Regions from separate parts of the Streptomyces sp. NBC_00016 genome, predicted to be linked through region 1. Evidence: riboswitches for the same ligand, from Rfam matches in the RefSeq annotation. Region 1 holds a riboswitch; each other region holds the start of a gene.
The links. A riboswitch is a leader RNA that binds a small molecule or an ion and turns the genes downstream of it on or off. The one in region 1 is predicted to bind cyclic di-AMP.
Positions count from the first base shown of each region.

Region 2: another riboswitch for cyclic di-AMP. It lies ahead of OG933_RS18945 (transglycosylase SLT domain-containing protein); the one in region 1 lies ahead of OG933_RS08300 (peptidoglycan DD-metalloendopeptidase family protein).
Region 3: another riboswitch for cyclic di-AMP. It lies ahead of OG933_RS23435 (M23 family metallopeptidase); the one in region 1 lies ahead of OG933_RS08300 (peptidoglycan DD-metalloendopeptidase family protein).
Region 4: another riboswitch for cyclic di-AMP. It lies ahead of OG933_RS25795 (transglycosylase family protein); the one in region 1 lies ahead of OG933_RS08300 (peptidoglycan DD-metalloendopeptidase family protein).

Region 1 covers NZ_CP108304.1:1,842,137-1,847,470, forward strand. Annotated here, with positions in the region: gene OG933_RS08290 (DUF6250 domain-containing protein) at 1-173, opposite strand, end outside; gene OG933_RS08295 (hypothetical protein) at 188-2,083, opposite strand; gene OG933_RS08300 (peptidoglycan DD-metalloendopeptidase family protein) at 2,323-3,294, opposite strand; cyclic di-AMP (ydaO/yuaA leader) riboswitch at 3,299-3,458, opposite strand; gene OG933_RS08305 (alpha-galactosidase) at 3,763-5,334, opposite strand, start outside.
Region 2 covers NZ_CP108304.1:4,286,574-4,291,907, forward strand. Annotated here, with positions in the region: gene OG933_RS18940 (polyprenyl synthetase family protein) at 1-825, opposite strand, end outside; cyclic di-AMP (ydaO/yuaA leader) riboswitch at 1,470-1,697, shown strand; gene OG933_RS18945 (transglycosylase SLT domain-containing protein) at 1,701-2,174, shown strand; gene OG933_RS18950 (HAD family hydrolase) at 2,296-3,120, opposite strand; gene OG933_RS18955 (GNAT family N-acetyltransferase) at 3,412-4,476, shown strand; gene OG933_RS18960 (glycosyltransferase) at 4,544-5,334, shown strand, end outside.
Region 3 covers NZ_CP108304.1:5,273,978-5,279,311, reverse strand. Annotated here, with positions in the region: gene OG933_RS23440 (aldo/keto reductase) at 1-554, opposite strand, end outside; gene OG933_RS23435 (M23 family metallopeptidase) at 817-1,839, opposite strand; cyclic di-AMP (ydaO/yuaA leader) riboswitch at 1,847-2,015, opposite strand; gene OG933_RS23430 (hypothetical protein) at 2,278-2,418, shown strand; tRNA gene OG933_RS23425 (tRNA-Met) at 2,400-2,473, opposite strand; gene OG933_RS23420 (dihydrofolate reductase family protein) at 2,545-3,672, opposite strand; gene OG933_RS23415 (MarR family transcriptional regulator) at 3,741-4,265, shown strand; gene ribA (GTP cyclohydrolase II) at 4,429-5,070, shown strand; gene OG933_RS23405 (NUDIX domain-containing protein) at 5,057-5,334, opposite strand, start outside.
Region 4 covers NZ_CP108304.1:5,805,607-5,810,940, reverse strand. Annotated here, with positions in the region: gene eno (phosphopyruvate hydratase) at 1-964, opposite strand, end outside; gene OG933_RS25795 (transglycosylase family protein) at 1,341-2,057, opposite strand; cyclic di-AMP (ydaO/yuaA leader) riboswitch at 2,061-2,247, opposite strand; gene OG933_RS25790 (transglycosylase family protein) at 2,453-3,478, opposite strand; gene OG933_RS25785 (cytochrome P450) at 3,684-4,979, opposite strand; gene OG933_RS25780 (hypothetical protein) at 4,976-5,334, opposite strand, start outside.

The sequences.
Region 1 (5,334 bases):
AGTTCGACGGCCCACTGGCGCAGGCCGTGCCGGAAGTCGTCGTGCGCGATCAGGCGGCGGTGGCGGGGCCGGGCGCTCGCCGCACTCGCGGCGCTCGCGGCGGTCGCCGGGGCGAGGGCGGCCAGCGCGGCGCCGGCGGCGAGGGCTCCGAAAGCCCTGCGGGTGGTCGTCATGACGGTCGGCTCCTTCAGTGGGCGGGGGTGGTGAGGTGCGGCTCGGGGACACGGCGGGTCTCGGTGCCGAGGTAGTAGTCGGTGTACGTGGACTGGAGGTAGCCGCGGACGGTCCAGCCGAGGCGGTACGCGGGGTTCTGGGCGAGCGTGTAGACGCGGGTGTCGGTCGGCACGGTGCTGGTGTAGAGGCGCAGGGCGGTGTGGTCGGCGGTCTCGGCGAGGATCTCCTCGCGCCAGTCGCCGACGAGGTCGCCGTAGAACGGGGTGGCGTTGCGGGCGCCGGAGACGACGCCGGCCGGGTCGAAGACCGTCGCGCTGCTCTCGGTCGCCGGGTCCCACTTCTCGACGCGGGTGAAGTCGAGCAGTTCTGACGCCTTGTCACCGTCCCACCAGATACGGAAGTTGACGCTGGGGGTGGTGGTGGAGACCTTGCCGTCCTGGACGTTGAAGACGCCCGCGCCGGGCCGGGTCACGTCGGCGGTGGACGTCCAGTACTCGTAGCCGCGGTGGTCGGGGTCGATGTCCGCGGCGTTCCCGCGGCCGGTGTCGAGGTCCGCGTCGCTCACCGGGCTCGTCGGGTGCGAGCCGGTGACCAGCCGCTCGCCGGTGGCGGCGTCGTAGTAGTACCAGGGGAAGGCGGAGACGATGCCCAGCTCGGACTGCTGGATGGCGAAGCCCTCCAGGCCGGGCCGGTCGGGGTCGAGGTCGGCGATGTCGAAGCGGTCGCCGTGGATGGCGCCGTCGACGACGTAGCGCAGCGTGCCGTCGCTGTTGACGACGTAGTTGCCGTCGGCGATCTCGTCCCTGCCGTCCCCGTCGACGTCGACGGTGCGGATCTGGTGGAAGCTGGTCGCGCCGGTCGTCGGGTCCACCACGTACTTCCAACGGCGGCTGAGATCCGTGCCGTTGAAGTCCCAGGTCTGGAACAGGACCCGGAACGCGCCGCGCTTGGCTCCGACCCGGGTGACCGACTTGGTGACCAGGCTGGGGTGTTCGCCGTCGAGATAGGCGATGCCGAAGTGGCCGCCGGAGGGGCCGTCGGCCACGAAGTCGTCGGGGACGGGCTGCCGGGTCCGCTCGGCGCCGGTCGCTCCGTCGATCACCGACACGAACTGGTTCGCGGGCGAGGCGGCGGTGACCTGTGCGCCGTCGGCGAAGGTGGTCCCGGCGGCGGTGTGCGCGAGCACCTCGGCGCGGCCGTCGGAGTCGAGGTCGTAGACGGTGACGTTGTCGTCGTTGCGGTAGCCGCCGATCGCGGTGGAACCGCTGATCGCGGCGGGCGCCGGGTCGTTGGCGCCGTTCCCGCCGACCTGGGTGTAGGAGCCGGGGCCGAGGTCGACCCGCCACAGGCGCTCGCCGGTGAGCGTGTAGGCCTCCAGCAGGTCGGGCCTGTCGCGGGTCCCGGACAGCCGGCTGACGACGAGCTCGTAGCGTCCGTCGCCGTCGAGGTCCCCCGGCCAGGCGTGCTGCACGGTGTAGCCGTCGGCGCCTGCGAGCGGGATCTCGGCGTAGCCGTCGGTGAAGCGCAGAGCCGCCGGACTCGGCTTCTGCACCCGCCCGTCGACGACGGCACGGACGGTGTACGTACCCGTCCCCGGGCTGTCGTCCTGATAGGTCGTCGACTTGCGCAGCGGCTCCCGGTTGAGCCGGCGTCCGTTCTTGTAGACGTTGAAGGCGATGGCGTTCGCGTGCCGCGCGTATTCGGTGCCGAGCAGCCGCCAGCTGAGGAAGGTCCCTTCGCCGGACGGGGTGGCGACCAGGCCGCGGTCGAGGTTCTCGACGATCCGGCGCGGGATCTCGGTGGCGTGCCCGGCGGGCGCGGAGACGAGTCCGGCCAGCAGGGTGACGGCGGTGACGGCGGCCGCGGCCGCGGCGCCCTTGATGACGATGCGTCGGTCGACGCGGGACACAGGACCTCCGAAGAGCGATAGAAAGCGCTTGCTCACTGACGGAGATCACTGTGTCCCCACCCTGTCCCGCCTGTCGATGGGACACCAAGGGCTGCCACAAGAACGCAATAGAACGATCATGAACGCGCAAACTCCAACGCCACCCCTCCCTCCCCCGGACACACCGAAGGCCGGACCCGGGGATCGGGGTCCGGCCTTCGGCCGCGTGTCAGGCGGGAGGTCGTCGCAGTCGGAGGGGGTCAGCCGACGGAGACGCCGTGCGAGCGGAGGTAGGCGATCGGGTCCACGTCGGAGCCGTAGTCCGGCGTGGTGCGGATCTCGAAGTGCAGGTGCGGGCCGGTCACGTTGCCGGTGGCACCGGAGAGGCCGACCTGCTGGCCCGCGGTCACGGTCTGGCCGACCGAGACGGATAGCTGGGACAGGTGGGCGTACTGGGCGTAGTAGCCGTCGGCGAGCTTGATGACGACCTGGTTGCCGTACGCGCCGCCCCAGCCCGCGGAGACGACGGTGCCCGCGCCCACGGCCTTGAGGGAGGTGCCGTTCGGGACGACGAAGTCGGTGCCGGTGTGGTAGCCGCTGGACCACATGCTGCCGGCCGTGTGGTAGGCGGTGCCGACGGTGGCGCCCGCCACCGGCAGCGCGTAACCGCTGGAGGTACCGGTGCCGCTCTCGGCGGCCTGGGTGACCGCCTTCGATGAGGACGAACCGGACGACGAGGAGGAAGAGGACGAAGGGGACGACGACTTGGTTCCGGACGCCTTCGACTTCGACGGGGAGGACGAGGAGGAACCGGACGACGAGCCGGACGACGAACCGGCGCTTGCGGCCTTCTTGCCGATCGAGAGCTTCAGCCCGGGGTGGATCAGCGACGGGTCGCTGCCGACGGCCCGACGGTTGTCCTGGTACAGCTTCTGCCAGCCGCCGCTGACGTTCTGCTCGTCGGCGATCTTCGACAGATAGTCGCCGGACCGCACGGTGTAGGACTTGGCCGTCGTGGCGGTGGCCGCCTTCTGCGCCACCGGCACGGACTGCACGGCCTTTTCCGGAACGGCCTGGGAAGCCGACTGCGCGACGGACTGCGCGGGGGCCGCGTGAGCGCCGGCGGCACCTATGAGCGGAAGGGCGAGCGCGGCGCCGCCCGTTCCGGCGACGGCTATGGAACGAGTGAAGCGCTGGGTCTTCGGACGGCGGTGCTTACCCTTCGCGGGCATGGCGAATTCCTCTCCGGCGCCTGCGAGGTGAGCTGTCGGGTGCGGACTGGAGATGCCCGGCCGCGCCGAGGCGCGGCTTTACCCCAAAGCCTGTTCCGGAGACCGGAACAGGCGGTTGTGCCTGTGGGTCCCCCGCTCCTGCCAGATACGGGTGAGTGTGCGGACTCCGGGCGGTGGCAGGATTCGGCGTCCGTCCGGATTGGTGTGGAACGTAAGCGACCAGGACGCACAGGGACAAGCAGAGGTTGTACCGCTAACGCCTTTCTCTTGATCCGCTGTGAGAATCCCCGGTCACACTCCGTGAGACAGGGGACCCGTTTACCGCCAAGCACCCTGGAAAAGCATGCGAATTACGTGAACATGACGGGCGACGTACGGTCACGGATATGACGCTGCTCACGTGACAGCTCTCCAGGTTCCTTTATTCCAGAGCGAGTTGGAATTAAGGCTTCAATTCGGACAGAAACCTCAGATGCGACGCAGCCGGATAACCGTCGCATCAAGGTCGCCCCGCAGTCCGGTGCGCAGCCCGTGATGGAGCAGCACCGCCCCCCGATGGACTTCGCCCGTTTCGCGGCATTCGTACGATGCTGTCGGGTCGAGTCCGCGCAGCCGCAGCGCCGGGACGGGCTCGCCGAAGCGCTGCGCCTGGAGCCAGGCGAGGACGACACTCTCGTCACCGCGCACGTACTGGACGGCGCTCAGGCCGCCCGCCGGGGGCCGCAGCCGGTAGAGGTCGCCCTGCTGCACGAGCGGCCGGATCTCCTTGTAGAGGTCCACCCATCGGCGCGCCTCGACGAGCTCCTCCTCGCTCCACTGCGAGAGGTCCCCGCCGACACCGAGCACACCGGCCATGGCGCTGACGAAACGGAAGCGCAGCGAGCTGACCCGGCCGTTGAGCTGGGCGTTGGGACTGTCGGTGACCCATGCCGCCATGACCCGGGCGGGGTGGATCTGGCTGAAGCCGTGCTGGATGTCGAGCCGGTCGAGCGGATCGGTGTTGTCGGAGGTCCACACCTGGTCGGTGCGGCTCATGATCCCGAGGTCGATGCGCCCGCCGCCGCCGGAGCAGGACTCGAAGGCAACCCCGGGGTGGGCCGCCCGCAGCCGGTCCAGGAGCGCATACAGGGCCCGTACGTGGTCGACCCAGAGGCGCTGCGGGTAGGGGTCGTCCGGCCAGCCGGCGTCGGTGAAGCAGCGGTTGAAGTCCCACTTCACATAGTCGACGGGCGCGCTGGAGAGGAGCCCGTGGAGCTGCTCCCAGAGGTACTCCTGGACGTCCTCGCGCGCGAGGTTCAGCACGAGCTGATTGCGAAACTCCGTCCGCTTTCGTCCGTATTGGAACTGCACCCAGTCGGGGTGCGCCCGGTACAGCTCGCTGTCCGGGTTGACCATCTCCGGCTCGACCCAGATGCCGAACTGCATGCCGAGGTCGTGCACCTGGTCGGCGAGGGGCTTCAGCCCGTTCGGGAAGCGGTCTGGGTTGGGCCGCCAGTCGCCGAGCCCGGCGTGGTCGCCGGTGCGCGCCCCGAACCAGCCGTCGTCGACGACGAAGAGCTCCACGCCGATCGCGGCGGCCCGCCGGGCGAGCGTGCCCTGCTGTTCCTCGGAGATGTCGAAGTAGGTGGCCTCCCAGGAGTTGAACAGCACCGGCCGGTCCTGTTCGGCGTCGGGGACGACATACGCGCGCTGGTAGGCGTGCCAGGCGCGGCTCGCCCCGCCGAAGCCGGCGTCGCTCCACAGGCCGGCGAAGACGGGGGTGGTGAAGGACTCCCCCGCGGCCAGCCGCAGCAGCCCCGAGTCGTCGTACCCGACACCCCCGGTGATCTGCACGCGCGCGTCCGGAAGTTGGGCGACGGCGATCCGCCAGGTGCCCGACCAGCCGAGGGCGCAGCCGTAGACCTCGCCGCGCTCCTCGGTCGCGTCGGTGTCCAGGGCGACCCAGGGCAGGTGCTGGTGCCCGGTGTGACCGCGACGGCTGCCGATGACCTGCTCGCCGTAGGTGAGCGCGGACCGGGTGAGCCGGGACTCGGCGGCCCA
Region 2 (5,334 bases), 2.4 Mb from region 1:
CAGGTCGGAGTCCAGCAGCTCGCACAGGGCGATGTCCTCGGGCAGCGACAGCCGCGCCGCCCGCTCCCGCAGCCGCAGCACGGGCAGCGTGGGAACGCCCTCGCGCAGGTCCGTCCCCGGCGTCTTGCCCGACTCGTGCGAGTCGGAGGCGATGTCCAGGACGTCGTCCGCCAGCTGGAAGGCGACGCCGAGCCGCTCGCCGTACTGCGTGAGCACGTCGACGACCGTCTCGTCGGCGCCGGACATCATCGCCCCGAAGCGGCAGGCCACGGCCACCAGCGAGCCGGTCTTGCCGCCGAGCACGTCGAGGTAGTGGTCGACCGGGTCCCGCCCGTCCGTCGGCCCCGCCGTCTCCAGGATCTGCCCGGTGACCAGCCGCTCGAACGCCTCCGCCTGCACCCGCACCGCCTCGGGTCCGAGGTCGGCCAGGATGTGGGAGGCCCGCGCGAAGAGGAAGTCACCCGTGAGGACGGCGACGGAGTTCCCCCAGCGGGTGTTCGCGCTGGACACCCCGCGCCGCACGGCCGCCTCGTCCATCACGTCGTCGTGGTACAGCGTGGCCAGGTGGGTCAGCTCCACCACGACGGCCGAGGGCACCACACCCGGCGCGTACGGGTCCCCGAACTGCGACGCGAGCACCACGAGCAGCGGCCGGAACCGCTTCCCGCCCGCGCGTACGAGGTGCTGGGCGGCCTCCGTGATGAACGGGACCGCACTCTTGGTGGCCTCGAGCAAGCCTTCCTCGACAGCCGCCAATCCGGCCTGGACATCGGCTTCCAGAGCCTGGTCCCGCACGCTCAGCCCGAACGGCCCGACGACGGTCACGAGGGGTCTCCTGTCTGCTGGTGTCTACTGGCGATTACGCGGTTTGTCGATAGGTCTCTGCCATCACTCAAGTCAGCGTATCCGGTCACGTTTCGATCACCGATAGCCCCCACGTCCCGCAGGCTCGAATGGACTCGCCCGGGAGGCCCCCGCAGGCCAGGCACTGTCGGATCACGCCCGATATGTTTTTGATCAGCTCATATGAGCGGACATGGAGAGAGTTTCCGGGAACTGGAGATTCATGTCCCGGACCGGGGCCCCCGTCGACCCGACGCGCCCATTCGGCCCTCTCTCCACGTGACGACGATCACGCATTCTCTTCAGCCTTCCCCTCGCGACGCGTCGGGCACGAAGGAAGGCGATTCCCCTGCGCCCCCTCCGTCACCCACTGCCGGTGCTTTAACAATGAGTTGGGGCTAATGCCCGTTTCGCCGCTCTTGTGAACGCTGGTGAGTTGGCTCACTCCCCGCGGAGATCCGGTCCGGGTTCACGATTCACCGATTCTCCGCACCCCTTAAGCAAGTTGAAGCTTTGCACCCACAAAGGATCAAGCACCCCATAGGCCACAGACCAAGGTCAATAGGGGTGATCTGTGAATCCGGTACTTGTTTCGGACATGTGCTCTCGCATACGTTCCCGGCCTGTCGGGCGGAACGCCGAATCCTGCCGCCGCCCGAACACCCATCGATAACGCTCGGCAGGAGCGGGGGAACCAGGTAAGTCGCCGAAACGGAATTTCCGGACGTCTTGGACACACAAGACGCTTCGGACAGGCCGTACGGCTTGGGGTAAAGCCGCGACCGTCAGGACGCGACCGGGCAGCTCCCGCCCGAACCCGACAGCTCACCTCGCAGGCGCCGGAGAGGAAATTCGACATGCCCGCTGCCGCTCAGCCGCGCCGCAACCGTTTCATCCGCACGCTCGCCGTCGCCGCCACCGGCGCGGCCGTGCTCGCTCTCCCCGTACTCGGGGCGACCACCGCCTCCGCGGCGACCCCGGCCGTCTCCACGGCCACCAGCCTCGGCTACGCCAACAACCTCGACGGCTGGATCCGCGCCTCCCTCCAGGTCATGGGGCAGCACGGCATCCCGGGGACGTACAACGGCATCTACCGCAACGTCATCCGCGAGTCCTCCGGCAACCCCAACGCCATCAACCTCTGGGACTCCAACGCGGCCGCGGGCATCCCGTCCAAGGGACTGCTCCAGGTCATCGACCCGACCTTCCGCGCCTACCACGTCAACGGCACGTCGTGGGACTCGTACGACCCGGTCGCGAACATCACCGCCGCCTGCAACTACGCGGCCGCGCGCTACGGCTCGATCGACAACGTGTTCGGCGCGTACTGACCGTACCGCCGGCCGGTCACCGGTCACCGGTCACCGGTCGCCGGCTGTCGACCGCCGGGGCCCGGGGCCCGACAGCCGACTGCCGACAGCCGGGAGTCGGTAGCCGGTAGCCGGTAGCCGGTTACGGAAACAGACGTTCGAGGACGACGGCCACGCCGTCGTCCTCGTTCGACGTCGTCACCTCGTCGGCCACCGCCTTGAGCTCCGGATGCGCGTTGGCCATGGCGACGCCCCGGGCCGCCCAGTCGAACATCGGGATGTCGTTGGGCATGTCCCCGAAGGCGACGGTGTCCTCGGGCCGCAGCCCCAGGTGTTCGGCGGCCAGGGCCAGACCCGTCGCCTTGGTGATCCCGCAGGGCTGGAGTTCGACCGTGCCCGGCCCCGACATGGTGACCGTGGCCAGCGAGCCGACCACCGAGCGGGCCGTCGACGCCAACTCGTCGTCGGACAGCGTGGGATGGCGCAGCAGCACCTTGCTGATCGGCTCGCACCACAGGTCGTCGCGCCGGCCGACGCGCAGGGCGGGCAGCGTCGGGTGCGGCATCCGGTAACCCGGCTCGATGAGTGTCAGCCCGTCGACACCGTCCTGGTCGACGGCCGCGTACAGCTGCCCGACCTCCGCCTCGATCTTGCCGAGCGCGGTCTCGGCCAGCTCCCGGTCCAGGGTGACCGACCACAGCAGACGGTCCGCGCCGGCGTCGTACAACTGTGCGCCCTGCCCGCACACCGCGAGCCCCCTGCTGTGCAGCCGGTCGAGCAGCGGGCGCACCCGGGGCGCGGGCCGTCCCGTCACCACCAGGTGGCGTGCGCCGGCGGCCGCCACCCGCGCGAGCGCGTCGAGCGACCGGTCGGAGAAGGTGTCGTCGCCGCGGAGCAGCGTCCCGTCCAGGTCGGTGGCGATGAGGGAGTACGCGGTGCGCGCGGCATATGCGGTGGGTGCGGCCATGATCAGAGAATACGGATCCCGGGCCTCCCCGGTTCGACGCGAACCGGCCGACGTCCAAGTCCTGTCCGGTTCTGCCAACTCCCCTTGTACGCCTGGCTCACGCCTGGCTGCCGACCGACGCAATGAAACGGCTTTCTGGCACATCGCCGGGTAGCGGGCGGTTAAAGGCCTCTGCACCGATTGGCAACAACATGCGACGCTACCTACCGCGATGCCCGGGTGGACCGGTACCGTCCAGGTGTCCAGGGGGGACTTGATCGGGGGGTCAGGTTGAGCAGTGGGCGCATTCGTGTGCTGAGGCCGCAGGACCTCGGCGAGGGGGAGAGGGAGCGGTGGCGCGCGCTGCGTGCCGCGTCGACGCTGCCGCGAAACCCCTTCATGGAACCGGAGTTCACCGACGCCGTGGGCCTGGTACGGCCGCGCTCGCGGGTGGCGGTGGTGTACGAGGGGCGTGAGCCGGTCGGCTTCCTGCCCCACGAGCGGGGCAGGCTCGGACAGGGCCAGGCCCTCGCGTACGGCGTCTCGGACGCGCAGGGCGCGGTGCTGGCCCAGGGTCTCGGGCTGAACGCCGACGAACTGATGCGGGCGTGCGGCCTGTCGAGCTTCGCCTTCGACAACCTGGAGGCGGAGCAGGGGCTGTTCGTCCCGCAGGCGGCCGAGGAGTACGCCTCCTATGTCATCGACGTCGAAAAGGGTTACGAGACCTACGAGTCCGTGCTGCGCGCCCAGTCGCCGAAGTTCCTGAAGACGACGCTGGCCAAGGAGCGCAGGCTCGGCCGCCAGGTCGGGGAGGTGCGGTTCGTGTTCGACGAGCGCGATCCGGCCGCGCTGCGCACGCTCATGGCGTGGAAGTCCGCGCAGTACCGCAGGACCGGCCGCCGGGACCGGTTCGCACAGGAGTGGATCAGCCGGCTCGTGGACGCGCTCTGCGGGACCCGCGCGCCGGAGTGCTCCGGCACACTGTCCGTCCTCTACGCCGGTGACCAGCCGATCGCCGCGCACTTCGGACTGCGTTCGTCGACCGTCCTCGCCTGCTGGTTCCCCGCGTACGAACCGGAGTTGGCGAAGTTCTCGCCGGGCCTGGTGCTGCATCTGCGGATGGCCGAGTCGGCCGCCGCCGAGGGCATCGGCCTGCTCGACCTGGGGCGGGGCGCGGCCGAGTACAAGGACTCGCTGAAGACCGGGGAGCTGCCCGTGTACGAGGGGGCGTGGTCGCGTCCGGGGGTGGGCGCCGCGCTCCACTGGCTCAGCCGTGAGCCGTCCCGCCGGGCGCATCACTTCGTGCGCAGCCGGCCGAGGCTCGCCGCGGCGGCCGCACGGACCTTGAAGGGCGCGGGCCGACTGCGCCGACCGTGACGGGCGGCACCGGCCGACCGGCATGACGGGCGTGACGGGTGTGACGGGCGTGAGACAAGGGGGGTTCATGTACCGCGCTGCACGTGCACAGCAGGAGATACAGAGGTTCCTGGACATCGAGCCGGTGCAGGTCGCCGAGCTGGAACTGGACGACGGGGGTGTCCTCAGACCGGGGCCGGGAAGTCCGCCCGTCACGCACGGCGAGGTGTTCGTGCTGGTCAGAAGGGGCGGGCGGCCGATCGGGACGCTGCTCGGGTCGGTACCGGAGGGAGCGGACCCGAAGACCGCCCTCATGGACCTGGCCACCCGCGAGCAGGCCCCCGGGGCTGCCCCTTCCACGGGGCCCACGGCAGGGGCAGCCCCGACCACCACGGCCCAGGCCGTCATGGCCCAGTCCGTCATGGCCACGACCGCCATGGCTCAGGCCGAGACCGCCTGTGCCCCCGCCATCCCAACCGCCACGGGCCAGGGCGCCGGCGCGCCCGCCCCGGCCGCCGCCGTGCCGTTCACCACCGTCGTCGTCGCCACCCGTGAGCGCGCCGAGAAGCTCGCGCACGCTCTCGACTCGCTGCTCGCCCAGGATCATCCGGACTTCGAGATCGTCGTCGTCGACAACGCGCCCGTGACGGACGCGACCCGGGACCTGGTCGAACGCAAGTACGCCGAGCGCGTGCGGTACGTCACCGAACCGGCGCCCGGTCTCGCCGTCGCGCACAACAAGGGCATCGAGACCGCCCACGGCGAGGTGATCGCGTTCACCGACGACGATGTCGTGGCGGACCCGCGCTGGCTCACCGAACTCACCGCGCCCTTCACCGCCGACCCGGGCCTCGGCTGCGCCACCGGCCTGATCCTGCC
Region 3 (5,334 bases), 3.4 Mb from region 1:
TTGTAGTGGGGCTGGAGGGCGACGTACCGGGCCAGGCCCTCACGGTCGGAGAACTCCAGGGACTCCTGGAGACGCTCGGGCGTGATGTTGGAGGCGGCGATGTGCCGCACCTTGCCCGCCCGCACCAGCTCGTCGAGCGCGCCGACGATCTCCTCGACGGGCACCTCGGGCTTGTCGAAGTGCGTGTAGTAGAGGTCGATGTGGTCGGTGCCCAGGCGGCGGAGCGAGGCGTCGGCGGCGGCCTTGATGTTGTCGGCGGACAGGCCGGGGAACTCGGGATGCTGGCTCACCTTGGTGGCGATCACGACGTCGTCGCGGTTGCCCCGGGCCTGCACCCACCTGCCGATGATGGTCTCGGACTCACCACCGCTGTTGCCGTCGATCCACGCCGTGTAGGAGTCGGCGGTGTCGACGAAGTTGCCGCCCGCGGCCGCGTAGGCGTCGAGTACGGCGAAGGAGGCCGTCTCGTCGGCGGTCCAGCCGAAGACGTTGCCGCCGAGGGAGAGCGGGAATACCTCGAGGTCGGAGGAGCCGAGCTTGCGAAGAGAAGTCATGCTTCGTGTCAACGGGCGCCGACGGCCCGCCCATTCCGGGCGTGACGCGAAGAACATGTGAACAGCACGTATGACCGGCGCCTGTGACCGGCGCCTGTGACCGGAACAGACCGGCAGCCCCGACGCGGAGGGCGTCAGGGCTGCCGGGTGGATCAGGATGACCGTACGAACCGGCTCACGGGGTCCGAAGGAACGGTTCGGGATTCCCGGCGGGCCGGCTCGGGGGCTCTGAAGGGACGACTCAGGGCTCCGGAGGGACGACTCAGGGGTTGAGGCCCTTGTCGCGCAGCCAGGCCGCCGGGTCGATGCCTTCGGCGCTGCCGCCCGGGTGGACCTCGAGGTGGAGGTGGGCCCCGGTGACGTTCCCGGTCGCGCCCACCCGGCCGATCACATCACCGGTGGCGACCTTCTGGCCGACACTGACGCTGATCGACGACTGGTGGCAGAACCACAGCTCGGTGCCGTCGTCCAGGGTCAGGATGGTGCGGTAGCCGTAGGAACCGGCCCAGCCGGCCTCGGTGATGGTGCCGCTGTGGACGGCCTTGATGAGCGTGCCCGTCGGCGCGGCGAAGTCGAGACCCGTGTGGTAGCCGGAGGACCAGAGCGAACCGGCCTGACCGAAGGTCGAGGTGATGGTGTACGAGGAGGTCGGCAGCGTGTACTGCTTGGCCAGCTCGGCCAGGCGCGCGGCCTCGGCCTTGGCGGCTGCCTCCTCGGCGGCCTTCTTCTTCGCGGCGGCGGCCTTGGCCTCCGCCTCCTTCTCGGCCTTGGCGGCGGCGTCGGACTCGGCCTTGGCGGCTGCGGCGAGGGCCTTGACCTCGACCTGGGACTGCTGCGACTCGGCCTGCGCCATGATCCGGCTGCGCAGCGCCTCGCCGGCGTCGGCGGTGCTCTCCTCGGTGTCCACGGCGGCTTCGGAGCCGAAGCTGGCGAGGGCCGGCGCGGCTTCCGGGACGGGCTCTTCGTCGGAGATGAGCGAGCCCACGTTGGGCAGGTCCGGCATCGAGATGGAGACCGGGGCCTTGCCGGTGTTGGCGCTGGCCATGCCACCCGCGCTGACGGCGGCTATGACGCCGACACCGAGAACGGTGGAGCTGCGGGCGAATCCGCCGCCCCGCTGCTTGGCGACGCGGTGCTTGCCGCGTACCGGGCGAGTGGACTCCGCGGTGGGGTTCCACTCCTCCCAAGGTCCCTCGTCGGGGCGGTAGCCGCCGTAGCCGAAGGTCTCGGTGGACCGCTGGCTGGGCGCGTACGGGGCCTCGGGGGCAGGCGGGTTGGACGCCACGCGGGCGCACTCCTTTCCTTCCGTCGCCTACCGGGTTAGCTGACGGGTTCGGAGCGGGAAGGTCTCCTACGCGCGTATACCGATCGTGGACTCTGCGAGTTCACGACGGCTTCCGCGTGATTCACCCCATGGTGGTGGTTCCCCGGTTCCCTTGCGGGATTCGGCACGTGCCGCACGGAGCCGACTCTGGTGCCGGCTGGGACGACCGCGCTGCGTTATCGAACGTTAATAGACCCGGGGGTGGGTTTCCAAGCTGTTCCTCTTGATCAACAACATTTCTGGCCTGGACTTTTGGGCTACCAGCGGTGAAAAACGGGCGAGTTGACCACGCCTCGACATGCCCCGGAAACGCTTCATCAGTCACGGAAGTTTTGATGGTGACTCAGTCGTTATGCGCAGGGCGGTCGACCGGTCACCAAGAGTGAGGAACAGATCGGAGTGGTCGACGCAGTTGAAGCAGTCGACGCAGTCGAAGTGGTCGAAGTGGTCGAAGTGGTCGAAGTGGTCGACGAAACACCGAAGGCCGGAACCCTTTCGGATTCCGGCCTTCGGTTTATCAGTAGCGGGGACAGGATTTGAACCTGCGACCTCTGGGTTATGAGCCCAGCGAGCTACCGAGCTGCTCCACCCCGCGGCGATGAACACAACTGTACGCCATCAGCGGGGCGGAAAGCACATCGGTTGATCCGCGGGGCCCCGGTGGCCTCAGAGGAGGTGGCGGTTCGGCTCCTTCGCCCGCTCCTCGTACTCCGGGAGCACGAGGACGTCGACACCCTGGGCCGTCAGCAGGCCGGTTCCGTCCGCCTCGGTGACGAAGGTGTCCGGCTCGCGCCAGGCCGTGACCACCCTGCGCACCCCCGCGTCGAGGATGAGGCGGGCGCACGGGGCCGGGCGGGAGGAGCGGCGGGCGCACGGTTCGAGGCTGCTGTAGACGGTGGCGGTGGGCAGCCGGGGGTCGGCGGGGTCGAGCTTCGCGAGGGCGGCCTCCTCGGCGTGCACGACCGGGTCGCCGGCCTCGCGGGAGTGGCCGCGCGCCAGTTCCGTGCCGTCGGCGGCCACGATCACCGCGCCCACGCTGAAGGCGGTCTCCGACGGCGGGCAGTCGGCGGCGAGGGCGCAGGCGAGGGCGAGCCAGTGCCGGTCGGCCGCGGCGGGCAGCGGTCCGGCACCGGGGGCGGTGGGCTCGTAGCGGTTCAGGACGACGTCCTCGATGCGCCGGGTCTCCACCAGACGCAGGCGTCCGCCCTGGTAGCCGCCCGGTCCGAACAGGCGGGGCGCGGCCGGGTCACCCACGAAGAGCGGGGCGAGGACGAGCTGGAGTTCGTCGGCGAGGCCCTGCCGGAGCAGCTGGGTGTGGATCGTTCCGCCGCCCTCGACCATGAGGCGCCGCACGCCGCGCACGTCGTGGAGGTGTTCGAGGAGGCGGCGCCAGTCCAGTTCGGGGCCGAGCGGGACGGCGTCCGCGGCGATGCCCAGCGCGTGGACCCGCTCGGCGCCCTTCTCCGTCGTGTACACGATCTTCTCGCCGCCCGTGTGCCAGAAGTTCGCCGCCGGGTCGAGGTCCCCTGAGCCGCTGACGGTGACCTTGAGGGGGTACGGCGGCAGCCCGGCGGCCTCGCGGGCGGCGCGGCGCTCGGGGGAGTTCACCAGGAGCCGGGGGTTGTCGGCGCGGATCGTGCCGGCGCCGATGAGGATGGCGTCGACGGAGGCCCGCACCTCGTCGACGCGGTCGAAGTCGGCGCGGCTGGAGAGGAGCAGGCGCTCGGGCGTGGTGTCGTCCAGATAGCCGTCGAGGGAGACGGCGGCGGACAGCAGGACGTACGGGTACGGCATCGGCGCGGCTCTCCCTGGGATGACGGGCAGGGCTTGGTTCAAGTTTGAAACAAACTTACACTGGGGGCATGACGACTCGCTGGCTCACCCCCGAGGAGCAACGCGCCTGGCGCGCGTACGTTGCCGGCTACCTCCTCCTCGAGGACGCGATCGACCGGCAGCTCCAGCAGGAGGCCGGCATGCCCCACCTGTACTACTCCATCCTCGCCAACCTCTCCGACATCCCGGAGCGGCGGCTGCGGATGACCGACCTCGCGGAGCGGCTGAAGATCACCCGCAGTCGGCTGACCTACGCGGTCTCCCGGCTGGAGAAGGACGGGCTGGTGCGGCGCGAGGACTGCCAGTGGGACAAGCGCGGCAGCGTCGCGGTCCTGACGGACGAGGGCATCACGGTGCTGGAGAACGTGGCGCCGGGCCATGTCGAGACGGTCCGCGCGGCCCTGTTCGACCGGCTCACCCCCGAGCAGGTGGGCCAGCTGGAGGAGATCTTCACGCAGGTCGCACGCGGGTTCCAGGAGAACGACGGCGGCGAGACGGCACCGGAGGACCTCCCGTGGCGCCGCCGCTCGTCGCCCTGCTCCGGCACCCCGTGACCGCCTGACCGCGGACTCGTGAGAGGCGTGAGGGGCGCCACAAACCAGTTGCTTCAAATTTAAAGCATGGGATAGGGTCACGACTCGTTGGATCTGCTTCAAATCTGAAGCACAGGGCGGCCCAGTGCCGCCTTGCCACCGTCCTCCGGACCCGGGAGACCGCATGCCCGACACCCCCGCCGCCACCCCGCGCGCCCGCGTCCGGGTACCGCTGCGCTTCCCCGACGGCTACTCCGTCGACGCCGAACTGGTCACCTTCCACGGCCTCGTCGACGGCCAGGAGCACGTCGCCGTCGTCCTCGGCGAGCCGGCGCCCGGCGCCACCCCCCTGGTCCGGCTGCACTCCGAGTGCCTGACCGGTGATGTCTTCGGCTCGGCCCGCTGCGACTGCGGGCCGCAACTGCGCGAGGCGGTCGAGCGCATAGCCGGGACCGGCGGTGTCCTGCTCTACCTCCGTCAGGAGGGCCGCGGCATCGGCCTCTACAACAAGCTCGACGCGTACGCCCTCCAGGACCAGGGCCTGGACACCTACGAGGCGAACGCCGCGCTCGGCCTGCCCGAGGACGACCGGGACTACACCGCCGCCGCCCAGATGCTGCGCGCCCTGGGCATCACGAGCCTGGACCTGCTGTCCAACAACCCCGACAAGGCCGGCCAGTTGCGCGACCTGGGCATCGAGGTCCAGGACCGGGTCCCGACGGGCGTCTTCACGACCCCGCACAACGTCCGCTACCTGCGCGCGAAGGTCCTCCAGACCCAGCACACGCTGCCGCTGGCCGACCTCACCGGGCTCAGCGTGGGCTGACCGCCGACGGCCCGAACGGGCCGTCCAGCGCGGCCCACTGGAGCAGCATGATGGTCTTCGCGTCCGCGATCGCGCCGGTGCGGACGAGGTCGAGGGCCTCGGTGAAGGGGAGTTCGACGACGGCGATGTCCTCGCCCTCGGCCGCCACGCCCGCCGTGTCGGCACCGGGGGCGGAGGCGTCGTAGGGGGCGGCGAAGAAGCTGAGGCGCTCGGTGACCGAACCGGGGCTCATGAACGCGTCGAAGACATGCTCGACGTCGTGCA
Region 4 (5,334 bases), 4.0 Mb from region 1:
GACGCTCGGGGTTGGTGACGAAGAGGTCGTCGCCGACGATCTGGACCTTGTCGCCCAGCTTGTCGGTGATGACCTTCCAGCCGGCCCAGTCGTCCTCGTACAGCGGGTCCTCGATGGAGACGAGCGGGTACGCGGAGACGAGCTCCTCGTAGTACTCGGTCATCTCGGCGGCCGAGCGGGACTTGCCCTCGAACTCGTACTTGCCGTCCTTGTAGAACTCGGACGCGGCGACGTCGAGCGCGAGCGCGATCTGCTCGCCGGGGACGTAACCGGCCTGCTTGATGGCCTCGATGATGAGGTCGAGCGCGGCGCGGTTGGACTCCAGGTTCGGGGCGAAGCCGCCCTCGTCGCCGAGGCCGGTGGACAGGCCCTTGGTCTTCAGCACCTTCTTGAGGGTGTGGTAGACCTCGGCACCCCAGCGCAGGGCCTCGGAGAAGGACTCCGCGCCGATCGGGGCGATCATGAACTCCTGGATGTCCACGTTGGAGTCGGCGTGCGAGCCGCCGTTCAGGATGTTCATCATCGGCACCGGCAGCAGGTGCGCGTTGGGGCCGCCCAGGTAGCGGAACAGCGGCAGGTCGCTGGCCTCGGAGGCGGCGTGCGCGACGGCGAGCGAGACGCCGAGGATGGCGTTGGCGCCGAGCGAGCCCTTGTTGTCGGTGGCGTCCAGGTCGAACATGGCCTGGTCGATCAGGCGCTGCTCGGTGGCGTCGTAGCCGACGAGCTCCGGGCCGATCTGCTCGATGACGGCGAGGACGGCCTTCTCGACACCCTTGCCGAGGTAGCGGTTGGGGTCACCGTCGCGGAGCTCGATGGCCTCGAAGGCACCGGTGGAGGCGCCGGACGGAACGGCGGCACGACCCGTGCTGCCGTCGTCGAGGCCGACCTCGACCTCGACCGTGGGGTTGCCTCGGGAGTCCAGGATTTCCCGGGCTACGACGACGTCGATGGACGGCACGAGCATCTCCTTCTTGGGATGTGACGCTGGTTGTGCGGGGCCCAGGGGCCTTGATGAGCCCTTGCTGAGCCTTGCGACTAGAGCCTAACCGCCCCGGGACCGTCGGCAGCCGACCGACCGTCCCGTGGACAGACAGACGGTACCTATTGTTTCCGCCCGGAACAAAGGGGGTGGCCGAGAAAAGCCGACAGGAAGTGACGAACGGGCAAAGAGAAACCCCGCTCCGGTGCGTACGGGGGAACACGCACCGGAGCGGGGGGCCCGTGGGGACGGGGGGTGACCCTCACGAGGTCTTCAGTGTGCCGACCTCGCATATGAGGGCGCTGTGGCTTCTCTGGGGGCCAGGTGTCACTTCAGGCGAAGTGACACATCGGGCGCGGTGTCACTTCAGGTGGAGCTGCTGGCCCGGGTAGATCAGGTCGGCGTCGGTGACGATGTCCTTGTTCAGCTCGAACAGCTTCGCCCAGCCGCCCTTGACCTTGTGCTTCTCGGCGATGGAGCTGAGGGTGTCGCCCTTGACGACCTTGTACTCGCCGTCACCCTTCTTGACCTTCTTGCCGGTCGGGGTGGTGACCGTCTTGGAGGCGGCCGGGCGGTCGGTCGAGCGGGAGGCGCTCTGCTCCTCGGTCGAGCGGCTGCTGGTGCTGCCGCTGTTCGACGAGCCGGAGGAACCGGAGGAGCTGGACGAGCCGGAGCTCGAGGAGTCGGCGCTCGAGCCGTTGTAGGCGGCGCCGGACAGGCCGGTGCCGCAGACCGGCCAGGCACCCTTGCCCTGACCGGCGAGGACCTTCTCGCCGATGGCTATCTGCTGGGACTTGGAGGCCTGGTCGGCGGTGGAGGCGTAGGCGGTGCCGCCGTACGCGGCCCAGGTGGACGCCGAGAACTGCAGACCGCCGTAGTAGCCGTTGCCGGTGTTGATGGACCAGTTGCCGCCGGCCTCGCACTGGGCGACCGCGTCCCACTCGGAGGCGGTGGCGGCGGAGGCGTTGCCGGCCGCCATCAGCGGGGCGGCGATGGCGACGCCGGTGACGCCGGCGAGCGTGGCGACGCGGGTCGCCTTGGAGGGACGGCGGTGCTTGCCCTTGGCGGAAAACAGCATGGTGGATCCCCTCACCGACGCCTGCGAGGTGAGCTGTCGGGTTCGGGCCGTGTGAGTTGCCCGGCCACTTCCTCGCCCGTCGGAGCACTGCTCCGTGGGAGGTGTGGCTTCACCCCAAGCCGTTCCGGTCAACCGACCGGTCCGGCACTTACCTTGGGTCCCCCGCTCCTGCCTACGGCGCTTGACGCGACGACTGTTCCCGGGTCGTCGCTGGCAGGATTCGGCGTTGCGACGGCCGGGGCCCGGGTTGCCGAGCGGCCTCGACCGTAGACACGCGATCGGCGGAATTTCAAAGACGATCAGGGCTTCTGAGACTCATCCCACACTTTCACCAAACCGGACATTCGGCGCGAAGCGTGACGCGAACTCCCGCTGTTTTTCTTGGGCTTTGCGCCCTATTCCACCCCTGTGTCGAGGGTCTGACCGGCGGCGATGTTGCTCGGGTCGACACCGATGAGGTCCCTGTTCTCGGCGTAGAGGGCGCGCCATCCGCCGTCGAGGCCAAGGGAGTCGGCGATGGACGCGAGGGAGTCGCCCTCCTGGACGACATAGGTGGCCGCGGCATGCCGCCCGGCGGAGGCGGCGGTGGTGCCGTCCACGCCGGCGTCGGTCGCACTCTTGGTCGCGGCCTCGTCGGCGGTGGCACCGCGGTGCTTGCCCGAGCCGAGGGAGCCGGTGTCGACCAGGCTCCAAGAACCTTCATCCTGTACATATTTGTCCGACTCGTCCGTACCCGGGGTCGCCGTGGTCGAGCCGTCGCCCGTCGAGCCGTCGCTCCGGCCGCCGGAACCACCGGACGTACCGGAGTCGTCCGTGGCGGCGGAGGAAGAGGACGAAGGGGAGGAAGCGGACGCGGAAGGCGAACTGGAGGAATCGGTGGACGAGTCGGACGATCCGGTCGAGGAGTCCTCGTCGGCCGTGGAACCCGAGGAGCCCGAGGATCCGGACAACCCCCGGGACAGGTCGGACAATCCGGAAGAACCAGATGAGTCGGACGAGCCGGAAGAATCGTCCGCCACGCCGGTGTCCACGTTCAGCGCGCCGTTCTCCTGGGTGAGCCCGGAGGTCAGCCCGCAGGTGCCCCACGCGCCGATCCCCTCGGCCGCGAGCACCTTCTGCGCGACGGCGATCTGCTGGCTGCGGCTGGCCAGGTCGGGACTGGTCGCGTAGTCGAGGCCGCCGTGCGCCACCCAGTCCTTCTGGGTGAGGCTCAGGCCGCCGTACTCGCCACCACCCTCGTCGGCGCTCCACGAGCCGCCGGTCTCGCACTGCGCCACCTTGTCCCACACCGTGCCGTCCGCCGCACTCGCGCCGGAGGCGGCGAGCAGCGGGATGGCGATGGCGGAGCCCGTCACTCCGGCCGCGACAAGGAGGGCCGGGGCCTGGCGGGGGCGACGGTGACGACCGTTCCCGGAGAGCATGCGAGGGGCCTTTCTCTGGACAGCACTGACCGGCGCGGCGGGTGAAATCGATGCGTCGCGCTGACGAGAGAACGTATCGGCAGACGATCACTTGTCACAAGTTAATGCCGCGCAGATCACGTGAAGATCACAGACTTGAGTGTTGGTCACCTTTACTCCGCCGAACGGTCACACTCCGGCTGACATCCGATCAGACGCGGATCGCTTATGGGCCGGAATGCACCGGAGTGAACTCGACCGGCAAAGTCCGCAGCCCGCGCATGATGAGCCCGCCACGCCATCTCAACTCGTCCGGATCCACGGCCAGTCGGAGATCGGGCAGCCGGGTGAGCAGGGTGGCCAGCGCGGCCTGGCCCTCCAGCCGGGCCAGCGGGGCTCCCAGGCAGTAGTGGATGCCGTGGCCGTAGCCGAGGTGCTGGTTGTCACGGCGGGACAGATCGAGGGTGTCGGGGTCCGAGAAGCGCGCCGGATCACGGTCGGCGGCCGCCAGCACCACGAGCACGGGGTCGCCCGGCGCGATGTCCTGGCCGCCGATGCGCAGCGGCTCGGTCGCGAACCGCCAGGTGGCGAGTTCCACGGGGCCGTCGTAGCGCAGGAGTTCCTCGACGCCCGTCTCGAGCAGACCGCGGTCGCCTTCGTCCTCGGTGAGCGACCGCTGGAGGCGTGCGCGCTGCTCGGGGTGGGTGAGGAGGGCGTAGGTGCCGTTGCCGATGAGATTGACGGTCGTCTCGAAGCCCGCGAACAGCAGGATGAAGGCCATGGCGGCGGCCTCGTTCTCGGTGAGGTGCTCGCCGTGGTCCGAGGCACGGATCAGACCCGAGATGAGGTCCTCGCCGGGAGCCGGGTCGGCGGGAAGCTCCGCGCGCTTGCGGTGGATGAGCTCCAGCAGATAACCGCGCATCTTCTTCACCGACCGCGCGACACCGCCCCGCGGGCCCCCGCCGTGCCGGATCATCATCCCCGCCCAGTCGCGGAAGTCGTCCTGGTCCTCACGGGGGACGCCCAGGAGGTCGCAGATCGCGTAGATGGGGAGAGGGAAGGCGAAATCGTGGATGAGGTCGGCCTTCCCCTCGGCGGCGAACCGGTCGATGAGCTGATCCGTCAGCTCCTGGACCCGGGGCGCGAACTCGGCGACCCGGCGCGGGGTGAAGGCCTTGCTGACGAGCCGTCGCAGCCGGGTGTGGTCCGGCGGGTCGATGTTGAGCAGATGCGTCATCAGCTCGGCCTTGCGCTCACCGGGGATGCCGGTCTTGCCCTTGGCGTGCGCCGGTTCGTCGTGGTGCGCCGGGTTCTTGGAGAGCCGCTGGTCGGCGAGGGCCTGTTTCGCGTCGGCGTACCGGGTGACCAGCCAGGCCTCGACCCCACTGGGCAGGACGGTGCGGTGCACGGGCGCGTGCTCGCGCAGCCAGGCGTAGGCGGGGTAGGGGTCGGTCGCGAACTCCCAGGTGAAGAGTTCGGGAGCGGTGCGGTCCGGGTTGTCTGTGTCGGGCTGCTCGGTCACTCCCTGACCGTAGCGGTGTCCTCGCCGCGCTCCGCGAGGGCCTTCCGCGCGGCGGGGTGCCCCATGTCGGCGGCCTTGCGGTACCAGAGGAGGGCTTCGGCGGGGTTGTCCTGCTTCTCGAGGAGCAGGGCGAGCCGGTAGGCGGCGTAGGCGTCGCCCTGGGCGTGGCCCTGCTCGTATCCCTGGCGGGCCTCGTCCGGGACCCCCGTCTTCTCCACCACGGCGGCCCTGTGCGTGGCGTCCAGCCTGCCGTCGCCGGCGAAGTAGTCCGCGGCGTCGTCCAGGCTCTGCCGCGGCTTGCGGAGGTCGGCCAGCAACTCCGCGGCCCCCTCGTCACCGTCGGCGGCGGCGCGGG